2 regions of the Lactobacillus sp. wkB8 genome follow, and region 1 is predicted to be linked to the other one. Evidence: predicted binding sites of a transcription regulator. Region 1 holds the regulator's gene; the other holds the start of a gene.
The links. Region 1 encodes LexA, which represses DNA repair genes until DNA is damaged. Its sites were predicted from a motif close to CNAACANNTGTTNG; they were not measured.
Positions count from the first base shown of each region.

Region 2: the regulator LexA is predicted to act here: its motif matches at 1,895-1,908, upstream of recA (recombinase RecA).

Region 1 covers NZ_CP009531.1:1,146,581-1,150,006, forward strand. The annotation lists gene LACWKB8_RS05335 (ABC transporter ATP-binding protein) at 1-465, opposite strand, end outside; gene LACWKB8_RS05340 (YneF family protein) at 536-751, opposite strand; gene LACWKB8_RS05345 (DUF896 domain-containing protein) at 820-1,068, opposite strand; gene lexA (transcriptional repressor LexA) at 1,214-1,837, shown strand; gene LACWKB8_RS05355 (MerR family transcriptional regulator) at 1,868-2,227, opposite strand; gene LACWKB8_RS05360 (hypothetical protein) at 2,288-2,587, shown strand; gene LACWKB8_RS05365 (nucleoside phosphorylase) at 2,805-3,426, opposite strand, start outside.
Region 2 covers NZ_CP009531.1:629,666-633,091, reverse strand. The annotation lists gene rny (ribonuclease Y) at 1-567, opposite strand, end outside; gene recA (recombinase RecA) at 699-1,811, opposite strand; gene LACWKB8_RS03155 (ABC transporter permease) at 1,955-2,620, opposite strand; gene LACWKB8_RS03150 (osmoprotectant ABC transporter substrate-binding protein) at 2,620-3,426, opposite strand, start outside.

The sequences.
Region 1 (3,426 bases):
AAAAGCAATCATGGCAACCATGGTGGAAACACTCATAATAAGCGAGTCAACTAGCGTTAAAACGCCCTCTCCTGCAACTTCCTGAATTGCGGAAACATCGTTAGTGGCATGAGCCATTAAGTCGCCAGTCCGGTGACGCTGATAAAACGTGCGATCCATTGCCATAAAATGACTAAACAATTTAGACCGCATTTGCAGCTCCAACTCAGCAGCACCGCCCCAAATTTGCTTACGCCAAAAATAGCGGAAGCCATAAAGTAAAAGTGCGGCAAAAATAATTGCCAAAATAAGCAGTCCGTATTGCTCCCAACTAATATGACCACGGTCTAATTGATCCGCCATCAAACCCAAAATCCGAGGTGGCACTAAATTTACAATAGAAGTAAGTGCCAAAAATGTGACACCAATAAGGTAACGCTTTTTTTCCTTTTTAAAAAACCAACCTAATTTAAAAAATATTCCCATGTTTCACCTGAACATTAACAATAAAAAAACGGAGACATACGCTCCGCCTTTATTTCAATTTAGCAAATTTTTATTTTTGGTGCTTCATCATGTTCATCACTTGGTTAACCTTCTTGGCTGAAGGTTTTTGTCCCATTTGTGACATCATAGCAACAATCATATCTTCACTAATTGGCGGATTATCCTTAAAGTATTTTTTCATATATGCTCTTGCACCATAAAAACCACCGACTAGGCCTAATAAAAGTGCTATAACAATTAAAAAAATAGCTAAACCCAATTTCATAAAAAATCACCTCAATTTGTCCAATAGGTATATCTTACCTAAAAATTAAGTAAAATTAAAGGTCAAAGTTAATCTTTTCTTAAACCTTTCTGACGTTGTGCTTTTTTGGCTTTTTCAGATGTTATTTCCTTGCCATTTTTATCAATAATGACCAAATTCTCAACATCTTGTTTAAAACCAGCTCTGAAATTTTTAATAAATTCCTGATGTAATTTTTTTCTTTCGTTTTCCTCTGCAGCAGTCAAACCACTGCTTTTTTTCTTATGATAAAGTTCATTAATACGATTAATTAATTTTTGTTCATTATCTTCTGTCATTTTCGCACCTCTCAATTATGAAAGTCTACCTTATTTTTGGTAATAAAAAAAGTTTAAGATTTTTCAGAACATTTGTTTGTAGTATCAAAATAAATCTGCTAAAATAAATAGTATCAAGAAAACGTTTAAAATACTGGAGATTACAATGACGACGAAACAAAATACCAAGCAGTTACAAATTTTACGTTATATTTATGAAACCGTGGCAGATCGCGGCTTTCCACCAACTGTTCGTGAAATTTGCCATGCAGTTGACCTATCGTCAACTTCTACCGTTCACGGACATTTATCTCGTTTAGAGCGTAAAGGATATTTAATTAAAGATGCAACGAAGCCCCGAGCTCTTGAAATAACTGAAGAAGGCAAAAAAGCTATTGGCATCAAGCCTAATGAAATTCCTGTTATTGGTGATGTGGCAGCTGGTCAACCGATTTTGGCAGTTGAAGATATCGAAGATTATTTTCCTCTGCCGCCTGATTTAGCTAATGATGCTGGTGACCTCTTCATGTTGAGAGTTCACGGTGAAAGTATGATTAATGCTGGTATTTTAAATGGTGATAATGTCATTGTCCGCAAGCAAAGTACGGCAATTAACGGTGAGATAGTAGTAGCAATGACTGATGAAAATGAAGCTACTGTCAAGCGCTTTTATAAGGAAAAAGGTCATTATCGCCTACAACCTGAAAATGATACGATGGATCCAATTATCTTATCCAGTGTACATATCCTGGGTAAAGTTGTTGGTCTTTATCGGAGTTCAATAGTTTAAGTTAAAAATTTGCACTATTTTTCTCTTGATTCAATAGTGCTTTTTTTTCTGTAAAATTTCTCCTACTTCTCCCAGTACCTTTTTCTGCATTTTTAATTTGTTAATTTTGGCAGATATAGTAGTGATTTTTTCTGCAATCAATTTTAAGTTTTGCTTACGCTGCTTTTCAGTACTACACGATTCATCGTGTAGTTTTTTTATTTCCTTAATTTCTTGCAGTGAAAAACCCAAGTCTTGAAACTCTTTTACTGCTTCAAAAATATCACATTCGTTTTCAGTAAACCAATAGTTTCTTCCCTTACGAGCAGGAGTTAATAAGTTTAAGTAGATATAATGTCTAACTGTATCACGTGTAGTATTTTCCTTTTGGATAAATTCTTTCAAATACATAATTATCCCCTTGATGTAGGGTCGACCCCAGATGATTAAATTTTAGCAGGAGGTATTAAAATGTCATATCTAACAATCTCTTTAACTATTATCTATGGTGCTCTTATGATTAGCGCCAGCTTTCTGCTAATCACTAGTCTACCAATTTGGTTGATCATGATTAACGTTTTGTTTGCAATAGGCGTTATTTCTGGATGTATTCTAAAGATACCACTTTTAACTACTATATTTCTAGTAGCACTTTTACTTACCGCTTTAGCAAATGGTTTTTCTCTCCATCACCAAATTACTTGGATTCACTGGTTCATAAGACTCATTTTAACCGTAGCCTTAATCTGGCTAAATTTAAGGTTTCTCTAAGCTAGCAAGTATCTTTTAGTCATTTTTATGACTATCTTAAAACGGCTTAAAATACTCTTACAAAAGGAAAAAATTAACTTTCCACAAGCAATGCTATATTTGCTTTCACAAATTTTTATAAGTAAAAACGTTGATTATTAGGCATGTATTTAGATACCTTGTGAATTATGTGGCTGTTTCACCTTGGTTCCACAGTAGTATTTTTTCACAAACTTGGTCAAATTTCACTAATGATATTAGCAGCTAAACTAATTGCTGCTTCATGAGCATCCCTGCCCCAGCCTCTTTCTTCATGCTTTTTTACATCTTTAAGAGAATCTGCTGTAAATAATATTTGTGCAAAGTCGACCCCTCTAAATTGTGCACAAGCAGCGAGCGCTGCACATTCCATTTCAACACATGAGGCGCCCAGTGCTTTAGCCTGTTTTACTTTCTTGGCAGTTTCTCTAAAAAAACCATCAGTAGTCCACGTAGTTACTTCTTTAACCGTAAAACCATTTCCGTTCATTAGCTTTTTTGTTTTGTCTAAAAATGCAGATTCTAATGCGACAAATGTTCCTGGTTTTAAATAATGAAATGACGTACCTTCGTCTCTTATGGCTTTTATAGGCACGAGAAAATAATTTTCTGGTAAATCAACCAAACAACCTGCTGAGCCAGTTGCTAAAATCTGTTTAACACCGTAACCTATTAACCAATCTAACAGTTGCACAGCGGCCGCGGCCCCCATTTTAGCCTGACAAAGGGTAAACTTTGCTCCATCTAAATCAACTTCATAAATGGGAGTTTTTCCTTCAAAACATTCAAAAAATCCCACTTGTTTATGAGGGTGACAAGCT
Region 2 (3,426 bases), 520 kb from region 1:
CTCATCTGCTAATTGATTTAGAACCAGCTTTTTAGCCTGTTCCTTGTCTAAATGGGCTACTTCATAAAGCTTTTGCGTAGTCTGTTCAACTAATTCATCAGCTTTTTGTAATTTAGTGGTTAATTCAGTTTGCTTTTTTTCTAGCTGTTCGTCTTTTTTAGCTAAATCGTCCTCTTTTTCTTTTAGCAAAGAGTTCTTATGATCGAGAGTATCCTCTCTTTGTGTTAAACGATTTTGATCACGCGCAATCGTATCACGCTTATCGTTTAATTCATCTTCAACTTTTTGTCGGTAATCCTGAATTTGCTCTTGCGCTTCAAGAATCTTTTCTTTCTTTGTGTTTTGTGCACTTTGTTTTATAGCATCAGCCGCTTGCTTCTGTGCATTGACTTCAGCTTTTGCAGCATCAACTCGTGCTTTAGCTTCGCTTAAAATATGATCGGCATCGTTTTGGGCGTTCCGAGCTTTTTTCTCCCAAGCACTTTTACGGATAACATAACCAATAACTATGCCTAATATAATTGAAATAATAGCAATCGCGACGGGAATCAAAAATTTACTTGTCATGATTTCTATCGCCTTTTTTATTTTTTTAGATTATTCACACAATATTAATGATAAAGAACCACGGGGATTATGTCAAACGACAAGAAAAAACCTTAACTTGTTTTCACAAGTCAAGGTCTATTTCTTCAAAACTAATTGCTTTTGCTGTTGGCTTCTTTTTTAGCAGAAGCTTCCTTTTCTGTATTTGCAGCGTTTTTAGCTTTCTTCTCTTTTATTTTTTCTGGGTCTTCGCGCTCAGCAACTGATTCCTCGTCAATACCGTAGGCCTGACGAACCTGTTTCTGCACTTCATCATAAACTTCCGGATTATCTTCCAGATACTTTTTAGCGTTTTCGCGCCCTTGTCCAATTCGTTCATCGTTATATGAATACCATGAACCAGCCTTTGCGATAATGTCTTTGTCGGCTGCCATATCAAGAAGTTCACCACTTTGAGAGATACCTTTGCCGTACATCATATCAACTTCAGCAACTTTAAAAGGTGGAGCAACCTTATTTTTGACAACTTTAATTTTCACACGGTTACCGGTGATTTCTCCACCAGTTTGCTTAATCTTTTCGGCTCTTCTAATCTCCAAGCGAATAGTTGCATAGAACTTAAGCGCACGACCACCAGGGGTAGTTTCAGGATTACCAAACATAATGCCGACTTTTTCACGAATTTGGTTAATAAAGATTGCAATAGTTTTAGTCTTATTGATATTACCAGAAAGTTTACGGAGGGCTTGGCTCATCAAACGAGCTTGCAGACCAACATGGCTATCGCCCATTTCTCCGTCAATTTCGGCTTGAGGTACAAGTGCTGCAACCGAATCAACAACTAAAATATCAATTGCGCCACTTGTAATTAAAGTATCAGCAATTTGCAATCCTTCTTCACCAGTATTGGGTTGAGATAAGATTAGTGAGTCAACATCAACGCCTAAAGCTTCGGCATATGCCGGATCCATGGCATTTTCAGCATCAATATAGGCAGCAGTTCCGCCTCTTTTTTGCACTTCAGCTACTGCATGTAGCGCAACAGTAGTTTTACCAGAAGACTCTGGTCCATATATTTCTACAATTCTACCCCGGGGATAGCCGCCAACACCCAAGGCTGCATCAAGAGCAAGCGAGCCTGAGGGAATAGTCGAAATCTTAGTATCGGCCTTATCGCCCATTCGCATAACGGCGCCTTTACCAAAATTTTTCTCAATTTTCTTAAGCGCATTTTCCAATGCGGCCTGTTTTTCATCTTTGGCCAAGACTTTGTCCTCCTCTAATTAGTTTCATTATTTTAGTACCTAATAATTATACTTTGCTTTAGTGTATATTTGCAAGGAAAAAGCGAACAAATGTTTAATATTTTTATTCACAATAATAATTACGCAAAATTTTCGGCCTTTTTTTAATTTATTTTCTTTAACCCTTTTGGTTGTAACAGTTTTTGGAGAAAATTCAAAATAATGTCAGCTAAAATCGCCATCAAGGCTGTAGGGAGAGCACCAGCTAATATAATTGCACTACCATTAGTGGCATTAGTACCACGAATAATAATGTCACCTAATCCGCCAGCACCGACAAATGAGCCAATTGATGTAATACCAATAGCAATTACCAGCGCATTTTTTAAACCGGCTATTATCACAGACATCGATAAAGGCAAGCGCACCATATAAAGTAACTGAAACTTAGTCATGCCCATTCCTTTTCCTGAATCAATGACGTTTTTGTTGACGTTACTCATGCCAGTATAAGTGTTTTTAATTATGGGCAAAAGTGAATAAAGCGTTACAGTGACAATAACAGTCATAACGCCTAACCCTAAACCAATCATGACAATAGATAAGAGAGCAAGGGAAGGAATGGTTTGGATAAAGTTGGCAATTCCAACCACAAAATCACCTAAATGACCATTACGAGAGATAAAAATTCCCACAGGAATACCGATCACCGCCGCAAATAAGACACCGTAAATTGAAATTAAAAAAGTGCGATTAAATTGTGTTAATACGTAACTGCCATTATGGGCGTAATAATAAATAAATTGTTGCCATAAAGATAAATGAGACATTATTTCTCCCCCCTAAAGTAATTATGCTTTACCAAGAACTGGTGAGCTACAGTAGCTGGTTCAAGCAGTTTATCATCTACTTGGTAATTCATTTTACGAATATCATGCACACTTACATTTCCAACCAAGCGTTTCAGTATTGGTTTTAATTCAGGGTGCTGCCTTAATATATAATTATTAATTAACATGCCACAATTATATGGGGGAAAGAAATGTTTATCATCTTTTAACAAGTGCAGGTGATAACTGTCGATGCGGCCATCGGTAGAATAACCCAAGATGACATCCATTTTGCCGCTCTTTAAAGCAGAATATACCAAGCCAATATTCATAGGATGAGCTTTAGTAAAAGTAATGCCATAGGCCGTTTGAAATGCAGGATAACCCACACCGGGAGCATTGATCCACTCAGAAGCTATACCAACAGAAAACTTATCTTTGACCTTTTTTAAATCAGAAATTTTGTAAAGGTGATATTTCTTTTGGTCTTTGGCTCTCACCATAAAAGCATAATTATTTGCAAAGCCATAGGTGTGTAAATAAGTTTGATCCCATCTTTTCTTTACTTCCCGTCTGACAGTGTTATTTGCTTTTTGAGAATCTTTAATTGCCGGTAACAATAGATTGGCAGTTAGTTCGCCACCATCGTAAGCGGCAGCTTGTATATCAGCATCATGACGATATAAAGCTTGATGCTGCATTGGTGCAGAACCCAAATTATTAACTATTGAGGTTTTATATGATGTTTCGTGTTCAATAAGTTGTGCAATGATATTGGCCATAACTTGAGATTCAGTAGTAGTAAG